DNA from 2 places in the Streptomyces avidinii genome. Region 1 is predicted to be linked to the other one. Evidence: riboswitches for the same ligand, from Rfam matches in the RefSeq annotation. Region 1 holds a riboswitch; the other holds the start of a gene.
The links. A riboswitch is a leader RNA that binds a small molecule or an ion and turns the genes downstream of it on or off. The one in region 1 is predicted to bind thiamine pyrophosphate.

Region 1 (5,464 bases):
GGGACACCACCTCGCACCGCAGCCCCGCCGCGCTGAGCGCGACCCCCGCCGGGCGGATCAGCAGCCGCTGCTCCCCCTCGGGGGATCCGGCCGGCACCGGCACCTTCCCCCACGCCGTGGCGGCGCCGGTACCCGAGACCACGGCCGGGACCACGTTCTCGAAGCCGAGGAACCGCGCCACGAACTCCGACGCGGGCCGCTGCCACACCTCCAGCGGGGTTCCGGCCTGCGCGATCCGGCCGTCCCGCATCACCACCACCCGGTCGGCCAGGGCGAAGGCCTCGCCCTGGTCGTGGGTGACGGCCAGTACGGTCGTGCCCAGCCGGGAGAACAGCCCGCGCAGCTCCACGACGAGCCTCTCCCGAAGCCCCCGGTCCAGCTGGCCCAGCGGTTCGTCCAGCATCAGCAGCCGCGGCGACGGAGCCAGCGCCCGGGCCAGCGCCACCCGCTGCTGCTCGCCGCCCGACAGGGAGGCCACCGCCCGGCCCTGCGCCCCGGGGAGCCCGACCAGGTCCAGCAGCTGAGCGACCTCGGCCGCGTACGAGGCCCGCCCGGCCCCCCGCATCCGCAGCCCGAAGGAGACGTTCGCCCCGACATCGCGGTGCGGGAAGAGCTGGTGGTCCTGGAACATCAGGCCCACGCCGCGCCGGTGCACCGGTACGCCGGCCTGGTCGGCCCCGCCCAGCAGGACCCGGCCGCCGGAGACCTGCTGGAGCCCTGCGACGACCCGCAGCAGCGTGGACTTGCCGCTCCCGCTCGGTCCCAGCACGCACACCACCTCGTGCTCGGCGACCGCGAGGTCCACGGCGTCCACGACCGCGCGCTCACCGAAGCGGACCGACACCCCTTCCAGCTGAAGCAGTGTCATCAGAACTCTCCGGAGGTCTTGTCGGGGCGCAGTCGCTCCAGCACCAGCAGGGACGCCGCGCACACCAGCATCAGAATCGTGCTGAGGGCCATCGCCTGCCCGTAGTTCAGCTCGCCGGCCCGCCCCAGCAGCCGCGCCACGGCCACCGGCAGCGTCGGCCGGTCCGCCCGCGCGATGAACACGGTCGCACCGAACTCCCCCAGCGACACCGCGAAGGCGAACCCGGCCGCGATCAGCAGCGCCCGCCGCACCAGCGGCAGGTCCACCTCCCGCCAGGCCCGCAAGGGCGAGGCGCCGAGCACCGCGGCGGCCTCCCGCAGCCGCCCGTCCACCGCGCGCAGTACCGGCAGCATGGTCCGTACCACGAAGGGCACGCCCACCAGCGCCTGGGCCAGCGGCACGAGGATCCACGAGGTCCGCAGGTCCAGCGGCGGCTCGTCGAGGGTGATCAGGAAACCGAAGCCCACCGTCACGGCGGACACCCCGAGCGGGAGCATCAGCATCGCGTCGAAGCCCCGTACGAAGCGGCCCCCGCGCCGGGTGAGCGCCGCGGCCGCGAGTCCCCCGACGAACAGGGCGATCGCGGTGGCGGCCAGCGCGTACTGCAGGGAGTTCCAGATCGCCTCCAGGGGCGCCACCAGGAAGGTCCCGCCACCGGCGCCCGCGTCCTGCAGCGCCCGGTAGTAGCCGAGACCGTAGCCACCGGGGGTGTCGAAGGACCGTTCGACCAGGACGCCCAGCGGCAGCACGATCAGCAGCGCGACGGTCAGGAGCACGCCGCCCAGCAGCGTGCGCTGGGCCCAGCCGCGCGGCGGGTGCGTGGTGCGGCCCGGGTCCACCAGCCGCAGCGCCGTCTCGCGCCTGCGCACGGTCCAGGCGTGCACGGCGAGGATCCCGCCGATCGCGGCGAACTGCACCATCGTCAGCACGGCGGCCGTCGGCAGGTCCAGGAGCTGCGCGGTCTGCCGGTAGACCTCCACCTCCAGGGTGGAGTACGAGGGCCCGCCCAGGATCAGGACGACGCCGAAGGAGCTGAAGGTGAACAGGAACACCATCAGCGAGGCGGCGGCCACCGCCGGGACCAGTGCGGGCAGCGTCACCCGCCGCCACGCGGTGAACCGCCCGGCGCCCAGTACCCGGGCGGCCTCCTCCTGGCGCGGATCCAGCTGGGCCCACAGCCCGCCGACCGTGCGGACGACGACGGCGTAGTTGAAGAAGACGTGCGCGAGCAGGATCGCCCAGACGGTCGTGTCGAGCCGGACGCCCAGCAGCTCGTCGGTCAGTCCGCCCCGCCCCAGCAGCGCGAGGAAGGCGGTGCCGACCACCACGGTGGGCAGGACGAAGGGAACGGTCACCAAGGCCCGCAGCAGTTGCTTGCCGGGGAACTCGAAGCGGGCGAAGACGTACGCGCCGGGGAGGGCGATCACCAGCGTGAGCAGGGTGGAGGCGCATGCCTGCCAGGTGGTGAACCACAGCACGTCGGCGATGTCGGGCCGGGTCAGCACCTCGGCGAACCGGCCGAACTGCCACCCCTCGTCGGTCTTGAGGCCGCGCCCCACGATCGCGGCGACGGGGTAGGCGAAGAACAGCCCGAAGAAGGCGAGGGGGAGGGCCATCAGGGCGAGCCGCACGGCGGTCGCCCGCGCCCCCTCGCGGGGGCCGGGGCCCGGCGCGGCGCCCCCCGACGCCGCGCCCGGCTCCTTGGAACCGCTTACTTCACGACGAGCGAGGTCCATGCCTTGACCCACTGCTCACGGTTCTTGGCGATGGTCTCCGGAGCCACGTTTTCCGGCTTCTCGACGACCACGCCGTGCTTGGTGAACAGCTCCGGCAGGACGGCGTCCTTCGTCACCGGGTTCACGAACATCTGGAGCGGCATGTCCTCCTGGAACTTCTTGCTGACCAGGAAGTCAACGAGGGCCTTGCCGCCCTCCTCGTTCTTGGCGCCCTTGAGCAGACCCGCGAACTCGATCTGGCGGAAGCAGGTGCCGGTGGAGACGCCCGTGGGGGCCTCGGCCGGCTGCGGCTCGCCGTACAGGACCTCGACCGGCGGGCTGGAGGCGTAGGAGACGACCAGCGGGCGGTCGCCCTTGGCCTTCTTGCCGCCCGCGGAGCCGGAGAAGCGCTCGTTGTAGGCCTGCTCCCAGCCGTCGACGACCTCGACGCCGTTGGCCTTCAGCTTGCTCCAGTAGTCCTTCCAGCCCTCGTCGCCGTACTTGCCGACGGACGCGAGGAGGAAGCCGAGGCCGGGCGAGGAGGTCGCGGCGTTCTCGGTGACCAGCAGGTTCTTGTACTCCGGCTTGATCAGGTCGTCCAACGTCTGCGGCGGGGCGAGCTTCTTCTCGGCGAAGTAGGCCTTGTCGTAGTTGACGCAGATGTCACCGGAGTCGATCGGGGTGACCCGGTGCTCCTTGTCGAGCACGTACTCGGGCTTCACCTCGCCGAGGCCCTTGGCCTCGTACGGGGTGAAGATGCCGTTGTCGAGGGCGCGCGAGAGGAGCGTGTTGTCCACGCCGAAGAAGACGTCGCCGCGGGGGGAGCCCTTGGTGAGGATCTCCTGGTTGAGCGCGGCGCCCGCGTCCCCGGACTTCAGCACCTTGACGGTGTAGCCGCTCTGCTGCTCGAACTCCTTGAGGACCGTGTCGGTCACGTTGAAGGAGTCGTGGGAGACGAGCGTGACGGTCTTGGACTTCGGGGCGTCGCTCGCGCCGGTCTTGTCCTGTGCGTCGCCGCCGCCACAGGCGCTGAGCGTGGTGACGCCGAGCGCGGCCGCGAGCGCGGCGCCCGCGATCTTCTTGGTGGTGCTCATTGGTGAATTCCTCCTGGGATGTCCAGGAGAAGACGCGGCCCTGCCCGGCGCTCTGCAGGAGCGGACGCCGGGCAGGGCGCAACAGCAAGAGTGGTGACCGAACTTCCTACCCCGAATGACCGGGGCGAGGTTCAGAGGGTCTGCGGATGACGGATACCGCACTCTCAGCGCTGTGGCGCTCCCCTGTCGGAATATGAAATTGGTTCGGCCACAGGGTACCCCGCGGCCGAATCACATCGAACGGAAGCGGAATCTAGCGTTCCGAGGCGGCCAGCTGGCCGCACGCGCCGTCGATCTCCTGACCCCTGGTGTCACGTACGGTCACGGGCACACCGTGGCGGGCGATCGCCTCCACGAAGGCCTTCTCGTCCTCGGGCCGCGAGGCGGTCCACTTGGAGCCCGGCGTCGGGTTCAGCGGGATCAGGTTGACGTGCACACGCTTGCCCTTGAGCAGCTTGCCCAGGAGGTCACCGCGCCAGGCCTGGTCGTTGATGTCGCGGATCAGGGCGTACTCGATCGAGATCCGGCGGCCGGACTTCTCGGCGTACTCCCAGGCCGCGCCGAGCACCTCGCGGACGTTCCAGCGGGTGTTGACCGGGACGAGGGTGTCACGCAGCTCGTCGTCGGGCGCGTGCAGCGAGACGGCCAGACGGCACTTGAAGCCCTCGTCGGCGAAGCGCAGCATGGCCGGAACCAGGCCGACGGTGGAGACGGTGATACCGCGCTGCGAAAGACCCAGGCCGTCGGGCTCCGGGTCGGTGAGCCGGCGGATGGCGCCGACCACGCGGTTGTAGTTGGCCAGCGGCTCGCCCATGCCCATGAAGACGATGTTCGACAGCCGCGCCGGGCCGCCGGGGACCTCGCCGTCGCGCAGCGCCCGCATGCCGTCGACGATCTGGTGCACGATCTCGGCGGTGGAGAGGTTGCGGTCGAGGCCCGCCTGGCCCGTGGCGCAGAACGGGCAGTTCATACCGCAGCCGGCCTGCGAGGAGATGCACATGGTGACCCGGTCGGGGTAGCGCATCAGCACGGACTCCACGAGCGTGCCGTCGTGCAGCTTCCACAGGGTCTTGCGGGTGGTGTCGTCGTCGCACGAGATGTGCCGGATGACGTTCATCAGGTCCGGCAGCAGCTCCTGCTGGAGCTTCTCGCGCGAGCCCGCCGGGATGTCGGTCCACTCGGCCGGGTCGTGCGCGTACCGCGCGAAGTAGTGCTGGGAGAGCTGCTTGGCCCGGAACGGCTTCTCGCCGATCGCGGCGACCGCCTCGCGGCGCTCGGCCGGGGTCATGTCGGCGAGGTGCCGGGGCGGCTTCTTGGCCCCACGAGGGGCGACGAAGGTGAGCTCTCCCGGAACGGGGCGGGCCATGGCAGGTACTCCTTGTAAGACGAAAGGCGCGCCGCAGAAGCAGCGCGCCTTCCAAGAGTAACCGCCCGGCGTCCTGCGACGCCTTTTCGCAGGTCAGCCGGTGCCCACGAAGGCTGCGAGCAGCAGCCACACCACCGGGGCCGTCGGAAGCAGGGAGTCCAGCCGGTCCATGATGCCGCCGTGTCCCGGCAGCAGCGTGCCCATGTCCTTGATGCCGAGGTCCCTCTTGATCATCGACTCGCCCAGGTCGCCCAGGGTGGCGCTGACCGCGACCGAAAGGCCGAGCAGCAGACCCTGCCACCAGGAGCCGCCGTCGATCAGGAACTCCATGCACAGCGCGCCGGCCGCCATCGCGAAGGCCACCGCGCCGAAGAGTCCCTCGCGGGTCTTGCCGGGGCTGATGCGCGGCGCGAGCTTGGTC
Region 2 (5,464 bases), 3.3 Mb from region 1:
GGACTCAGCCGAGGCGGGCCCGTACCCGCTTGGCGAGCTCGGCGGCGGCCGCACCGGGGTCGGTGGCCTCGGTGAGCGCGCGGACGACCACGACGCGGGTGGCGCCGGCGTCCAGCACCTCGTCCAGGTTCGAGCCGTCGATGCCGCCGATGGCGAACCAGGGCCGGTCCTGCTCCAGCGAGGCCGCGTACCGGACCAGATCGAGGCCGGGCGCGTGGCGGCCGGGCTTGGTGGGGGTGGGCCAGCAGGGTCCGGTGCAGAAGTAGTCCACGCCGGCTTCGGCCACGGCCGCGTCGACCTCGGCCTCGGCGTGGCAGGACCGGCCGATCAGCACCTGCTCGCCGAGGATGGCGCGGGCCGCGGGGACGGGGATGTCGCCCTGGCCGAGGTGCAGGACGTCGGAGCCGATGGCGTGGGCGACGTCGGCGCGGTCGTTCACGGCGAGGAGCTTGCCGTGGCGGCGGGCGGCCTCGGCGAAGACGTGGAGGTGTTCGAGCTCCTCCCCCGCCTCCATGCCCTTGTCGCGGAGCTGGACGATGTCCACACCCGACGAGAGCACGGCGTCGAGGAACTCGGGGAGGTCACCCTGGCGCTTGCGGGCGTCCGTGCAGAGGTAGAGCCGGGCGTCGGACAGCTGCATGGGTGTACCCCCCGTGGTGGATGCGGCGTACGGGCCGGGCCGCGGCCCGGTCCGTACACCGCTGTGGAGCGAAGGCGATCAGGTCAGAGGGCGAGCGCCTGCGCGCGGCGCTTCACCTCCGTGCCGCGATTCTCGCTCAGCGCCTGCACGGGGGTGCCGGGCAGGGTCGGATCCTCGGTGAAGAGCCATTCCAGGATCTCCTCCTCGGTGAAACGGTCGTCGCGCAGCACGGTCAGCAGACCGACGAGGCCCTTGACGACCTTGTCGCCGTCGATGAAGGGAGCCGGAACCTGCAGGGAGCGGTTCTCGCCCCGGCGGACGGCGATGAGCTGCCCTTCCTTGACCATCTGGCGGACCCGGGTCACCTCGATGTTCAGCATCTCCGCGATGTCGGGAAGGTACAGCCACGAGGGGACAAGGGCATCGATCTTTGCGTCAATCTCGGTCACAGGGACAAGCCTGCCATCTCGGCCACGCCGCCGGTACCTGAGCAGCCCCGTCCGGGTCGCGGCCGTACCCGGGCTCCGCCCCGGACCCCGCGCCTCGAACGCAGGCGAGGCCGTGTTTCAGCCCGTCCAGGGGGCACCTCCCAGCGGTAGCCGGGGGAGATTGAGCACCGGGCCCGGGCGGAGCCCGGGAAACGGAGAAAGGGCGGGGCCGGAACAGGCTCGGCGCAGCGGCACCCGCACCCGCACCCCGCCCGGGCCGTCAGGCCGTGGCTGATTTCAGCGGGGTGCCGGGGTCGGAGACCTTGGCGGGATCCACGGGAACCCCCGTCTCGATCAGGCGGCGTCCCTGCGCCAGGTCGCGCGGGCGGCCCACGGCCAGGACGGCGACGAGTGCGCCGGCCTTCAGCCAGCACACCGACCAGGAGGGCCCGGCCGCGTCCCCGCGCAGGAGCAGGGTGTCGGCCCCGCCGTGGTGTCCGGCGTACTGCACGAAGCGCCCGAACTGCTCCGACCAGAAGTACGGCACCGGGTCGTAGACCCGGTCCGGCTCCCCGGCGAGGATGTTCGCCGCGACCGTCCGCGGGCCCTGGAGCGCGTTGTCCCAGTGGTGCACGAGCAGCCGCGTCCCGTACCTCCCGGACGGGAAGGAGGCGCAGTCGCCGACCGCGTACACATCGGGCAGCGAGGTCCGCAGGTACGCGTCCGCGGTGACCGAGCCGTCGGGGCCGCACTCCACGCCGGTCCCGGCCAGCCATCCGGTCGCGGGGCGCGCGCCGATGCCCACCACCACCGCGCCGGCGGGCAGGACGCGCCCGTCGGCCAGCAGGACCCGCCCGTCCTCGATCCCGGCGACCTTCGCCCCGGTGATCAGCCCGGCGCCGGCCTCCTCGTACCAGCGCGCCATCGGCTCGGTGGCCTCGGCGGGGAGCGCCCCCGCCAGCACCCGGTCCGCCGCCTCGACCACGGTGACCTCGCAGCCCGCCTCGCGGGCGGCGGTGGCGAACTCGGCGCCGATCCAGCCCGCCCCGACGACCACGGTCCGGGGCGACGCGGCCAGCACCGGGCGCAGCCGGGCCGCGTCGTCCAGGGTGCGCAGCAGGTGGACGCCGGGGACGCCCTCGGTCCCGGGCAGGGTCAGCGGCTGCGCGCCGGTGGCCAGGACGAGGATCCCGTAGGGGACGGGTCCCGCCTCGGTGTCCAGCTCGTGGTCGGCGGCGCGCAGTCCGGTGACCTCGGTGCCGAGCCGCAGGCGGATGTCGAGCCCTTCGAAGTCCACGTCGAAGGCGGAGTCCTCGGCCTTGCCGAGGAGGACCGCCTTGGACAGCGGGGGCCGGTCGTAGGGCTGGTGGGGTTCGGCTCCCAGCAGGGTCACGGGGCCGGTGAACCCCTGTTCTCGCAGGGCGACCGCGGTCTGCACCCCGGCCATTCCGGCGCCGACGATCACGACGCCGCGCTGATTCTGTTCCGTCTGCTCGCTCACGCGGCCAGCCTAATCATCTGACGCTCCGTCAGGAATAGGTGCCGCCTTACCGGCCGTCCACCGCCGGGTTAGTCTGGCCACCGTACCTATCGCGGGAGTCCGGCGCACCGGGCTGAGAGGGAGGCTGGCCGGCCTCCGACCGTACGAACCTGATCCGGGTCATGCCGGCGAAGGGAGGGGCTGGACGCCCATGCACTCATCCCGAACATCCCGAACATCCCGCAAGGGATCCGACGTCCTCGTCATCGGGGGCGGAATCATCGGCCTGGTCACCGCCTGGCGGGCCGCCGCGCGCGGGCTGCGCACCGTACTCGCCGACCCCGCACCCGGCGGCGGCGCCGCCCAGGTCGCGGCCGGCATGCTCGCCCCCGTCACCGAGCTGCACTACGGCGAGGAAGCCCTGCTCGGCCTCGGCCTCGCCTCCGCCGCACGCTATCCGCAGTTCGCCGCCGAGCTCGCCGAAGCGAGCGGCGGCCTGGACATCGGCTACCGCGCCTGCGGCACCCTCGCCGTCGCCCTCGACGCCGACGACCGCCTCCACCTGCGCGAGCTGCACGCCCTGCAGCGCCGCTGCGGCCTGGAGTCCGAGTGGCTCACCGGCCGCGAGTGCCGCCGTCTGGAGCCCATGCTCGCCCCGGGCGTACGCGGCGGCCTGCGCGTCGACGGCGACCACCAGGTCGACCCCCGCCGGCTCGCGGCGGCCCTGCTGGCCGCCTGCGAACGGGCCGGCGTCACCATCCACCGGTCGGGCGCGGAACGACTGCTCACCACCACCGACCGCGCGACGGGCGCCCTCCTCGCCGACGGTACGGAACTGCTCGCCGACCAGGTGGTCCTCGCCGCGGGCTCCCTCACCGGCCGGCTGGCGGGCGTACCGCCGGAGGTCGCGGCCCCCGTACGGCCCGTCAAGGGCCAGGTGCTGCGGCTCACGGTGCCGGCCGCGTACGCGCCGTTCCTGTCGCGGACCGTACGCGCCGTCGTGCGCGGCAGCCACGTCTACCTCGTGCCGCGCGAGAACGGCGAACTCGTCGTCGGCGCCACCAGCGAGGAACTGGGCTGGGACACCACCGTCACCGCGGGCGGGGTCTACGAACTCCTGCGCGACGCCCACGAACTGGTCCCCGGCATCACCGAACTCCCCCTCACCGAGACCCGGGCGGGCCTGCGCCCCGGCTCCCCCGACAACGCCCCGCTGCTCGGCCCGACCGACCTGCCGGGCCTGCACCTGGCCACCGGCCACTACCGCAACGGAGTGCTGCTGACCCCGCTCACCGGCGAGGTCCTCGCCGAGCTGCTGGCCACCGGCGAACTACCGGAGATCGCGCGTCCCTTCACCCCCCGCCGGTTCTCCGCCGCACGTCAGGAGTCGTACGCATGACCATCTCCGTCAACGGCGAACCGCGCGAGGTCGCGGTCGGCGCCACCCTCGACACGGTGGTCGCCACCCTGACCACGGCGCCCTCCGGGGTCGCCGCCGCGCTCAACGAAACCGTGGTGCCGCGCGGGCAGTGGCCGGCCACGGTCGTCGGCGACGGCGACCGGGTGGAAATCCTGACCGCGGTACAGGGGGGCTGAGCGGCATGGCGGACGACCTCTTCACCCTCGGCGGCCGGACCTTCTCCTCCCGCCTGATCATGGGCACGGGCGGGGCCCCTAGCCTGGACGTCCTGGAACGCGCCCTCGTCGCGTCCGGCACCGAACTGACCACGGTCGCGATGCGGCGGCTGGACCCCACGGTCCAGGGCTCCGTCCTGTCCGTACTGACCAAGCTCGGCATCTCGGTCCTCCCCAACACGGCGGGCTGCTTCACGGCGGGCGAGGCCGTGCTCACGGCCCGGCTGGCCCGGGAGGCGCTGGGCACGGACTGGATCAAGCTGGAGGTGGTCGCGGACGAACGGACCCTCCTGCCGGACGGCGTCGAACTGCTCGACGCCGCCGAGACCCTGGTGGACGAGGGCTTCACGGTCCTGCCGTACACCAACGACGACCCGGTGCTCGCGCGGAAGCTGGAGGACGTGGGCTGCGCGGCGATCATGCCGCTCGGCTCCCCCATCGGGTCCGGCATGGGCATCCGCAACCCGCACAACTTCGAGCTGATCACGGAGCGGGCGTCGGTACCGGTCATCCTCGACGCGGGCGCGGGCACGGCGTCCGACGCGGCCCTGGCGATGGAGCTGGGCTGCGCGGCGGTGATGCTGGCCTCGGCGGTGACCCGCGCACAGGAGCCGGTCCTGATGGCGTCGGCCATGCGGGACGCCGTCTCGGCGGGCCGCCTGGCCTTCCGCGCGGGCCGCATCCCCCAACGCCGCTTCGCCGAGGCCTCCTCACCCGCGGAGGGCCGCGCGACGCTGGACCCGGAGCGCCCGGCGTTCTGACCCCGCCGGGCCCGGAGCCGATCAGGGACCGGGCGGCGCCGGAGCCCCCCACCCCGTCCGGCCCCGTCCCCTCCCGGCCCGTCCCCACGTCACAGCTGCGCTGCAAGGCGACCCGCCCGGGGTGGGGTCTTCGGGGCGGCTCGTAGAATCGCCGGGTGGATACGACCCTGGATGACCCCCTCGTCGGGCGCGTGCTCGACGGCCGCTACCGCATCGACGCCCGCATCGCGGCCGGCGGCATGGCCACGGTCTACCGGGCCGTCGACACGCGCCTCGACCGAGTGCTCGCGCTGAAGGTGATGCACCCGGCGCTCGCCGCCGACACCGCCTTCGTCGACCGGTTCATCCGCGAGGCGAAGTCCGTCGCCCGGCTCGCGCACACCAACGTGGTCGCCGTCTTCGACCAGGGCACGGACGGTCCGTACGTCTACCTCGCCATGGAGTACGTCTCCGGCTGCACGCTGCGTGACGTGCTCCGCGAGCGCGGCGCGCTCCAGCCCCGGGCCGCCCTCGACATCCT

Region 2: it holds a riboswitch for thiamine pyrophosphate, as region 1 does, so the genes downstream of both, thiO (glycine oxidase ThiO) here and OG373_RS12355 (thiamine ABC transporter substrate binding subunit) in region 1, are expected to answer to the same signal.

What each region holds. Positions count from the first base shown of each region.
Region 1 covers NZ_CP108863.1:2,882,411-2,887,874, forward strand. Annotated here, with positions in the region: gene OG373_RS12345 (ABC transporter ATP-binding protein) at 1-868, opposite strand, end outside; gene OG373_RS12350 (ABC transporter permease) at 868-2,484, opposite strand; gene OG373_RS12355 (thiamine ABC transporter substrate binding subunit) at 2,580-3,677, opposite strand; TPP riboswitch at 3,763-3,872, opposite strand; gene rlmN (23S rRNA (adenine(2503)-C(2))-methyltransferase RlmN) at 3,931-5,043, opposite strand; gene OG373_RS12365 (phosphatidate cytidylyltransferase) at 5,137-5,464, opposite strand, start outside.
Region 2 covers NZ_CP108863.1:6,224,324-6,229,787, reverse strand. Annotated here, with positions in the region: gene thiE (thiamine phosphate synthase) at 5-640, opposite strand; gene OG373_RS28025 (Rv2175c family DNA-binding protein) at 724-1,089, opposite strand; gene OG373_RS28020 (NAD(P)/FAD-dependent oxidoreductase) at 1,349-2,569, opposite strand; TPP riboswitch at 2,651-2,762, shown strand; gene thiO (glycine oxidase ThiO) at 2,760-3,947, shown strand; gene thiS (sulfur carrier protein ThiS) at 3,944-4,144, shown strand; gene OG373_RS28005 (thiazole synthase) at 4,150-4,944, shown strand; gene pknB (Stk1 family PASTA domain-containing Ser/Thr kinase) at 5,100-5,464, shown strand, end outside.